3 regions of the Mesorhizobium sp. ISC25 genome follow, and region 1 is predicted to be linked to each of the others. Evidence: predicted binding sites of a transcription regulator. Region 1 holds the regulator's gene; each other region holds the start of a gene.
The links. Region 1 encodes HrcA, which represses chaperone genes, less so after heat shock. Its sites were predicted from a motif close to GTTAGCACTCNCNNNNNGNGAGTGCTAAC; they were not measured.
Positions count from the first base shown of each region.

Region 1 (3,275 bases):
CGGCTTTGATTTCGCCCACGCGTCGAGGCCGCCATCGGGCTGCTTGTCCATGTCCTCGGCGACATTCGAGTCCGATCCAACCGATAAAAAAAGCGTCTTGCCGTCAGGCGAGAAGGCGATGTCACGGGTCGAGTGACCACCCGACGGAATTTTGGCGACAATGGTTTCTGGTTTAGCGGACGCCTTTAGGTCACCGTCGCGATAGGGGAAGCGGACGATGCTGTCGCTGTTTGCGACATAGACCCATTGCGGCTTGTCCCCTGGCGGATAGAAGGCGATGCCATATGGATAGTTGAGGCCCTTGGCGAAAATCGCTTTCTCGATGGGTTTGGCACGGCCCTCGGCCAGACGGTAGACGCGTATTTGGTCGGCATGGCCGTTGGCGATGAACAGGTCGCCGTTCGGAGCGGCGCGAACGACGCGCGGATTATAGAGTCCGGAGGCGATCATTTCGGCCGAAAAGCCCGGAGGCAATTCTGGCTTGGCGCTTTCGGGCCGCTCCGCCACGCCGGCGCCGTTCGAAGCGGATTGAGCGGGGTCGGCTGCCGGCATGTCTTGCGGCCCGATCAGGCGGCGGACGCCAGGCCTGTCGGCGTGCCAATCGCCAAAAGCCGCTTCGCCTTTGAGCACCTTCTGATCCGACTGCTGGGCGGATGCCGGTGTCGCGACAAGGAGAGCAGCGGCAATGGCCGCAAAGCCGCCAGATCGGGTCATCAACGTCCTCCGGGATTCGCCTCGAAGAGGGCAAACGGAATGAGGCATTGGTCGTTCCAAGCGGTCGTCCGGAACACGAGGATTTGAAGCCGAACCCCTTCAGTTGCCAGAGGCGTAGAAATCGTCATCAAGGCGCTTTTCCAGCGCGACCAGATCGGCCGGCAGCGGCAGGCCCATGGCCCGCATCTCTTGCAGCTTCTCACGCAACTGCTCTTGCACCTCGTGCTGATCCTCAGGCTGATTGACCATTTCCTCGAGCAGCAGGCTAATCTGGGCCTTGAACGATTCCAGCGCCATTCTTTTTCTCCTTGCGGCAGGCCGCGGCGGCTCCTAGCGCAGCATGCGCGAAATCAGCTGCGCGGTATAGTCGACCATCGGTACTATGCGGGCATAGTTCAGCCGCGTCGGCCCGATGACGCCGAGCGCACCGACGACGCGCGCGTCCTTGTCGCGATAGGGTGCCACCACCAGCGAGGAGCCAGACAGCGAAAACAGCTTGTTTTCCGAACCGATGAAGATGCGCACCCCCGGACCTTCCTCGGCGAGGTCGAGGAGCTGGATCAGCCCATCCTGCGTCTCCAGATCCTCGAACAGATGCCGCAGCAATTCTATGTCGGCCTGGGCGGTGACGTTTTCCAGGAGATTGGCGCGGCCGCGCACGATAAGCCGCCCAGGCACGCCGCTTTCGGCGCCTGCCCAGACCGCCAGGCCCTTCTCGACCAGATCCTGCGACAGCGTGTCGAGGGCTGCCCTGGTCTCTTCCTTGATGCGGGCGATCTCGACCCGCGCCTCAGCCAGGGTGCGGCCGCGGATATGGGCGTTGAGGAAGTTGGAGGCTTCGTGCAACTGCGAGACGGTGATGCCGGCGGGCAGATCGATGACGCGATTTTCGACGTCGCCGTTCTGCGAGACCAGCACGGCCAGCGCCTTGGTCGGCTCGAGCTGGATGAATTCGATGTGCTTCAGCGCCACCTCGTTCTTGGCGGCGAGCACGAGGCCGGCGCCGCGCGACATGCCGGACAGCATCTGGCTGGCCTCGGTCAGCATATGCTCCAGCGTCGCGCCCGAGCCGGAGGCGCGCACCTGCGCCTCGATGGTGCGGCGCTCCTCGTCGGAGAGGTCACCGAGTTCCATGAAAGCATCGACGAAGAAACGCAGGCCGGCCTGGGTCGGCAGCCGGCCAGCCGAAATATGCGGCGCATAGATCAGGCCGAGATGCTCAAGGTCGCTCATCACGTTGCGGATGGTGGCCGGCGACAGCGACGACGGCAGGATGCGCGACAGGCTGCGCGAACCGACCGGCTCGCCATCCCTCAAATAGGAATCGACGATGCGCCGAAAGATGTCGCGCGAACGCATGTCGAGCGATTGAAGCGCGGGCGATTGCAGCGCGTGCGACGGAAGCACGTGCGATTGCGAACCGGGATCGACTGCCTTTGTCATTTCGAGCCAAAAACCTCCGCCCCGAAGATATAGACTTCCGCGGCGGCGGCGCAACCGGTCCATTTTCCTTTGCGCCTCACGCCCCGTGCGGCTACAAGCCGGCCAAGATCCCGAAGAAAGAAAGAAGCCTGAATGCGCCCTTCCAAACGCCAATTCGACGAAATGCGCCCCATCTCCTTCGAGCGCGGCGTCTCCAAGCACGCGGAAGGCTCCTGCCTGGTGAAGTTCGGCGACACCCATGTGCTGTGTACGGCCAGCCTGGAGGAAAAGGTGCCGGGCTGGATGCGCAACTCCGGCAAGGGCTGGGTGACGGCGGAATACGGCATGCTGCCGCGTTCGACCGGCGAGCGCATGCGCCGCGAGGCTTCGGCCGGCAAACAAGGCGGCCGCACGCTGGAGATCCAGCGGCTGATCGGCCGCTCCCTGCGCGCCGTGGTCGATCTGCAGGCGCTCGGCGAGCAGCAGATCACCGTCGACTGCGACGTGATCCAGGCCGACGGCGGCACGCGCACCGCTTCGATCACCGGCGGCTGGGTGGCGCTTTACGATTGCCTGCGCTGGATGGAAGTCCGCCAGATGGCGAGCCTTGGCAAGGTGCTGAAGGATCACGTTGCGGCGATCTCCTGCGGCATCCATGATGGCCAGCCGGTCATCGATCTCGACTACATCGAGGATTCCTCGGCCGGCACCGACGCCAATTTCGTCATGACCGGCAAGGGCGGTATCGTCGAGATCCAGGGCACGGCCGAGGGCGAGCCGTTCTCGGAAGAGCAGTTCGCGGCGCTGATGGTATTGGCCAAGAAGGGCATTCAGCGCCTGGTCAGCCTGCAGCAGATGGCCGTGGACTGATCTTCAGTTTATGACGATGAGGTTGACGATCCTGTGACCCCTTCCGCAATCCTGGAATCAGCACTCTACGTGACGGATCTTGCTGCCGCGGAACGGTTCTATTCGGGCGTGCTCGGGCTCGATCCGCTCGGCAAAGTCGACGGCAGGCATCTCTTCTTCCGCTGCGGCGACGGCGTGCTGCTTATCTTCAATGCCGAGGCGACCAAGGTGCCGCCGGCGTCCGATGCCAAGCTCAAAGTGCCGCCGCATGGCGCCGTCGGCGAGGGGCA
Region 1 covers NZ_CP135441.1:4,390,603-4,393,877, forward strand. The annotation lists gene RQ479_RS21690 (PQQ-dependent sugar dehydrogenase) at 1-714, opposite strand, end outside; gene RQ479_RS21695 (hypothetical protein) at 814-1,011, opposite strand; gene hrcA (heat-inducible transcriptional repressor HrcA) at 1,045-2,157, opposite strand; gene rph (ribonuclease PH) at 2,290-3,006, shown strand; gene RQ479_RS21710 (VOC family protein) at 3,040-3,275, shown strand, end outside.

Region 2 (3,275 bases), 2.5 Mb from region 1:
GTGCGCACAACCTTGACCGGATCGACGATACCCATGGCGATCATGTCGCCATATTCGCCGGTCTGGGCGTTGTAGCCGAAGGTCGCGCCCTTGTTCTCAAGGATCTTGCCGGCAACGATCGATGCTTCCGCACCGGCGTTGGCCGCGATCTGGCGGGCCGGAGCCTGCAGCGCGCGACGCACGATGCTGATGCCGGCGGTCTGGTCGGAGTTGGCGCCGGTTGCCTTGATGCTCAGCGAAGCGCGCAGGAGTGCGACGCCGCCGCCGGGAACGATGCCTTCTTCGACGGCCGCGCGGGTCGCGTTGAGGGCGTCATCGACGCGGTCCTTCTTTTCCTTGACTTCCACTTCGGTCGCACCGCCGACGCGGATGACGGCAACGCCGCCCGCCAGCTTGGCGAGACGTTCCTGCAGCTTCTCCTTGTCGTAGTCCGAGGTGGTCTCCTCGATCTGCTGCTTGATCTGGGCGACGCGGCCCTGGATCTCCGCCTTCTTGCCGGCGCCGTCGACGATGGTGGTGTTCTCCTTGGAGATCGACACCTTCTTGGCGCGGCCGAGCATGTTCAGGCCGACATTCTCGAGCTTGATGCCGAGGTCTTCGGAGATGACCTGGCCACCGGTGAGAATGGCGATGTCTTCCAGCATGGCCTTGCGGCGATCGCCGAAGCCCGGCGCCTTGACGGCAGCGATCTTCAGGCCGCCACGCAGCTTGTTGACGACCAGCGTGGCCAGGGCCTCGCCTTCGACGTCTTCCGAAATGATGACCAGCGGCTTCGAGGTCTGCACGACAGCCTCGAGGATCGGCAGCATGGCCTGCAGGTTGGAGAGCTTCTTCTCGTGGAGAAGAATGTAGGCGTCTTCCAGATCCGCAACCATCTTCTCGGCGTTGGTGACGAAGTAGGGCGAGAGATAGCCGCGGTCGAACTGCATGCCTTCGACGACTTCGAGCTCGGTCTCGGCGGTCTTGGCTTCCTCGACGGTGATGACGCCTTCATTGCCGACCTTCTGCATCGCTTCCGCGATCATCGAGCCGACCGAAACATCGCCATTGCCGGCGATGGTGCCGACTTGGGCAACCTCTTCCGAGGTCTTTATCTTCTTGGCGTTCTTGATCAGCGTCGCGACGACGTCGGCGACGGCGAGGTCGATGCCGCGCTTGAGGTCCATCGGGTTCATGCCGGCGGCAACCGCCTTGTGGCCTTCCTGGACGATCGACTGTGCCAGAACGGTCGCGGTCGTGGTGCCATCGCCGGCGATGTCGTTGGTCTTTGAAGCAACTTCGCGGACCATCTGTGCGCCCATGTTCTCGAACTTGTCCTCAAGCTCGATTTCCTTGGCGACGGTGACGCCGTCCTTGGTGATGCGCGGTGCGCCGAACGACTTGTCGATGACGACGTTGCGGCCCTTGGGGCCGAGCGTGACCTTCACCGCGTCGGCGAGGATGTTGACGCCGCGCAGCATGCGCTCACGAGCGTCGCGGGAGAATTTTACGTCTTTGGCAGCCATTTTTAGCTCCTGGCAGGGGCTTGAATTGAGCCCGAAGATTTAAGTGAGGGTGAGGCCGATATTCAGCCGATGATGCCCATAATGTCGGATTCCTTCATGATCAGAAGGTCTTCGCCATTGAGCTTGACTTCGGTGCCCGACCACTTGCCGAACAGGATGCGGTCGCCGGCCTTGACGTCCAGCGGGACGAGCTTGCCGGCTTCGTCGCGGGCGCCGGAACCGACGGCGATGATCTCGCCTTCCTGCGGCTTTTCCTTAGCCGTATCGGGGATGATGATCCCGCCCGCGGTCTTGGATTCGGATTCGACCCGACGAACGACCACGCGGTCATGAAGCGGGCGGAACTTCGACTTTGCCATTTTTTATTCCTCGATGAGAATGGTGAGAACAGTTCCTCCGTCCGGCGGCGCCGGACATGTGGTTAGCACTCATCTTGGGGGAGTGCTAACGTGGCGCTGAAATAGGCTGGCAACTCGCGCGAGTCAAGGCGCCCGGTGAGCATCATCAGGACAATTGCTTCAAACGGATACTTGACTAAGTCAACTAAATGGCTGATCTTGCCGACATGAGGATGCCATGACCATTCATCATCACCCAGGCAAGGAGCGGATCGACGCCGTGCGAGCCTTCAACCGCTTCTACACCCGCCAGATCGGGCTGCTCGACGAAGGGCTGCTGAAAAGCACCTTCTCGCTGACCGAGGCGCGGGTGCTCTATGAGCTGGCGCATCGCGATGGCCTGACCGCCACCGACCTTGCGCGCGATCTCGGCCTCGATGCCGGTTATCTCAGCCGGCTGCTGAAGAAGTTCGAGGAGCGTGATCTGGTCGAGCGCGCCACGATCGAGGCGGATGCGCGGCGCTCGTCGATCGCGCTGACCAAGGCCGGGCGGCAGGCCTTCGCGCCGCTGAACCAGGGCTCGCACGAACAGGTCGCGGCCTTGCTCGATCGGCTTTCGGTTGCCGAACAGGACAGGCTGGTCAAGGCCATGCAGACTGTGCAGCGTCTGCTGGGCGGAAGCGCCGAGCCCAAAATTCCCTATATGCTGCGGCCTCTGCAAGTCGGCGACATCGGCTGGATCATCCATCGCCAGGGCCTGCTCTACGCGCAGGAATATGGCTGGGACGAAACCTATGAAGCGCTGGTCGCCGAAATCCTCGGTGCCTTCGTCAAATCCTTCGATCCGAAATGGGAACGCAGCTGGATCGCCGAGCGGCAAGGAGAGGTCGTCGGCTCGGTCTTCGTCGTGCGCCAGTCGGACGCGGTGGCGAAGTTGCGCCTGCTCTATGTCGAGCCGTCGGCGCGCGGCCTCGGCATCGGCAAGCAGCTGGTCGAGGAATGTGTCGGCTTCTGCCGCGCCACGGGCTACAGGACACTGACGCTGTGGACCAATGACGTGCTCGCCGCCGCCCGCCACATCTATGAGGCTGCGGGCTTTAAATTGACCAACGAGGAGCGCCACCATTCCTTCGGCAAGGATTTGGTCGGCCAGAACTGGAATTTGGAGTTGTAGCAGCGCCGCAGAATTTCGAGCATCAGCCTGCGGCGGTCGCTCAGGTCATAGGCTTAATGTTTTGGTTCAAGTGAAAGAAATTGGTGGGATCATACTTGTTTTTTAGTGCGGCCAACCTCGGATAATTCTCGCCATAAGCTGCCAGCACCCGATCAGTGCCCTCTTCGCCGAGATTGTTGGCATAGACGCCGCCGGTCGAGAACGGTCTCATTGCATCCCACAGGTCACGCGCCCATCGGATGTGCGTTTCGTCGTCAG
Region 2 covers NZ_CP135441.1:1,891,990-1,895,264, reverse strand. The annotation lists gene groL (chaperonin GroEL) at 1-1,505, opposite strand, end outside; gene groES (co-chaperone GroES) at 1,568-1,864, opposite strand; gene RQ479_RS09570 (GNAT family N-acetyltransferase) at 2,082-3,017, shown strand; gene RQ479_RS09565 (FAD-binding oxidoreductase) at 3,058-3,275, opposite strand, start outside.
Region 2: groES (co-chaperone GroES) is a predicted target of HrcA. The motif match lies at 1,926-1,954, and genes of this name have one in related genera.

Region 3 (3,275 bases), 1.6 Mb from region 1:
GGCGTTCAGCGCATCATCGATGCGGTCCTTCTTTTCCTTGACTTCCGTCTCGGTCGCGCCGCCGACGCGAATGACAGCAACGCCGCCAGCCAGCTTGGCGAGACGTTCCTGGAGTTTCTCCTTGTCGTAATCCGAGGACGTTTCCTCGATCTGCAACTTGATCTGCTGGACGCGCGCCTGGATGGTGGCTTTCTCGCCGGCGCCGTCGATGATCGTCGTCGTATCCTTCTCGATGAGCACGCGCTTAGCCCGCCCGAGCATGTCGATCGTGACGTTCTCGAGTTTGATGCCGAGATCCTCGGAAATCATCTGGCCGGCGGTGAGCACGGCAATGTCTTCCAGCATCGCCTTGCGCCGGTCACCGAAGCCTGGCGCCTTGACGGCTGCGACCTTGAGGCCGCCGCGCAGCTTGTTGACGACCAGCGTCGCTAGCGCCTCGCCTTCGACGTCTTCCGAGATGATCAGCAGCGGCTTACCGCTTTGCACCACGGCTTCGAGGATCGGCAGCAGCGCCTGCAAATTGCCGAGCTTCTTTTCGTGGATGAGCACGTAAGGGTCCTCCAGCTCCGCGCGCATTTTTTCGGCATTGGTGACGAAATAGGGCGAGAGATAGCCACGGTCGAACTGCATGCCTTCGACGACATCGAGTTCGGTTTCGGCTGTCTTGGCTTCTTCGACGGTGATCACGCCCTCATTGCCGACCTTGTTCATCGCCTTGGCGATCATGGCGCCGACTGACGCGTCGCCATTGGCGGCGATCGTACCAACCTGGGCGATCTCGTCCGAAGATTTGACTTTCCTGGCCCTGGCTTGAATGTCCTTCACCACAGCAGCCACAGCAAGGTCGATGCCGCGCTTGAGATCCATCGGGTTCATGCCCGCGGCAACGAATTTGGCACCTTCGCGCAGGATGGAAGCGGCCAGCACCGTGGCTGTCGTCGTGCCGTCGCCGGCGAGGTCGTTGGTCTTCGAGGCCACTTCGCGCACCATCTGGGCGCCCATGTTCTCGAACTTGTCGGCAAGCTCGATTTCCTTGGCGACGGCGACACCATCCTTGGTGATGCGCGGCGCGCCATAGGCCTTGTCGATGACGACATTGCGGCCTTTGGGGCCGAGCGTCACCTTGACGGCGTTGTTCAGAATTTCGACGCCGCGAAGCATCCGGTCGCGGGCATCGGTAGCGAATTTGATTTCCTTGGCAGACATGATTTTACGTCCAGTTCAGTCTTGAAATTGCGGGATCGGAAATCGCCCGGTCAGGCGGCTTTCTTGGCCGCTTTGGTCTTCTCGACGATGCCCAAAATGTCGCTCTCCTTCATGATCAGGAGGTCCTCGCCGTCGATCTTGACCTCGGTGCCGGACCATTGGCCGAACAGGATGAGATCGCCGGCCTTGACGTCGAGCGGGATCAGCTTGCCGCTCTCGTCACGCGAGCCCGGGCCCACGGCGATCACTTCGCCTTCCCGAGGCTTTTCCTTGGCGGTGTCGGGAATAATGATCCCGCCCTTGGATTTGGTATCGCCTTCCGCGCGCCGAATGACGACGCGGTCGTGGAGTGGCCGGAATTTCATTGGGGGTTCTTTCTGCCGCCGCACATAGAGCGACTGCAACACTTAACGTAGCCCCTTTAGCACTCGAATGATAGGAGTGCCAAATTTTTAATTCCTCAAACCGAAAATATTTGAAATGTAAATCAGTCGTTGTTACCGGCGCTTTTGGCCGTCCGAAAGGCGGAGCCATAAGCAATTTTATTGTAATTCATCCCTCTTAATTTTGCCGACAACAGCTATATTAATCCGCAATTACGAACCAAACCTATTGAGCCTTGATTGAATGTGCATCGAGAGATATATGCAGTTCGCGAAAATTTGGCACGATTTGGCTTTCCCGGTCCCGATCGACATAGGTCCGCGACCTTCGACCCACCATGAAGCATCGAATTTTCGACAGCGAATGTATAGCGCTTATCCGGCGCGCATGTCGCTCTGTTCGAGCCTTTGAACCACGGCGCTGACCACGGATGTCCTGGCAGCATTGGGATCTTTCCGGTTCGGATGGAAAAGATGCAGGTCGGCGTGCTCCTGCGGAAAGCCGCACCCCCTCATGCAACGCAGCCTCCCCGCGTGGGGAGCGCTTGCCTGCGCTACGGCGGCGGCTTTCCATGCGAGCCGCTTCAAAAATGATGCTGCGAAACGGCTCCGGCTTTATCCGACGAACGCCTCACGCATCCGAGCGAACATGCCGGGCTGTCTCCCGGCAATCGCCGCACGGATGTGACGGGCGGCCGTTACGGCGCTCACCGTCGCGCCGAAATGACAATAGCAGATGATCTCATGCAATTGCCTGTCGGTCAGTTCGAAGAACCGCTTCGCTTCGCCGTAGTTGTCGTTTTCCAACCCGGCGGCGCGGAGGACAGGATCCTCGAAAGCGACTGAGATCGGCGAGCCGTCGCCGCGCATGGCCCCGCGTGATCTAACCGGCTGATACTCGGTCTGGTGTAGCGTCGAGAGTCGCCGGTCAGGGTTCCGTTCAAGGAGCTCCGCCCAGCGTTCAAGACGTTCGCTGCGCGACATGGCCTGGCGCAGGTAGTCCTGATCGATCTCGGCGACAATCTGCAGTTGCTCAAGCGTCTGGTGCTTCATTTTAGCCTCCTATTCGGACGATAGTTGGCCCACCCATATCCTTCTTATACCTGCGGCCAGCGTGACTCCGACCGACCGTGAAGTCCAATCACGATGATGCTAGGAGGGCTTCCCCCCACGAAAATGCGGAGGCTTCGCAAAGATCCGGCCATTAATTTGGCGAACGCGGTCAAATGCGCGGCTGTTCGACGATGTCGGTCTGGAGTCCGTGCCGATCGAGCTGATCGACGGGCAGAGTCTGTGCTGGAGTAGCCCGGCTCCATCGCTGGCCGGGCAGCGGGATCAAGCGAGTGGCAGTTTAGCTTCGAAACCGCCGAAGGCCGGGCTGATGCGAGTTCTCCGCCCGGTCGTTGGGCCCTTGTGGCTCCAGTGTACGACTTCCGGCATGACCTGGCGCCTGGCTACTCCGTAGGATCGCAGTTTGTCCGTGTCGAAACCATTATCGAAGTTACCCGGCCCGATGGCGGTGTGTTGCGGATTGCGCAATCCAAGGACCGGTCCGTCCATCAACCAACAAGTTGAGCCGAAGCCATCTCAAAAACGGTCCAGGCTGTGCGTCGTCAGGATGGTAGCCGAACCAGCGAAACAGCCAATCAGGTGTCCCTTCCTTCGACCTTTAGAGACTGAGCAGTC
Region 3 covers NZ_CP135441.1:6,019,316-6,022,590, reverse strand. The annotation lists gene groL (chaperonin GroEL) at 1-1,206, opposite strand, end outside; gene RQ479_RS29575 (co-chaperone GroES) at 1,257-1,571, opposite strand; gene RQ479_RS29570 (hypothetical protein) at 2,205-2,642, opposite strand; partial or broken gene RQ479_RS29565 (IS6 family transposase) at 2,947-3,071, opposite strand.
Region 3: RQ479_RS29575 (co-chaperone GroES) is a predicted target of HrcA. The motif match lies at 1,627-1,655, and genes of this name have one in related genera.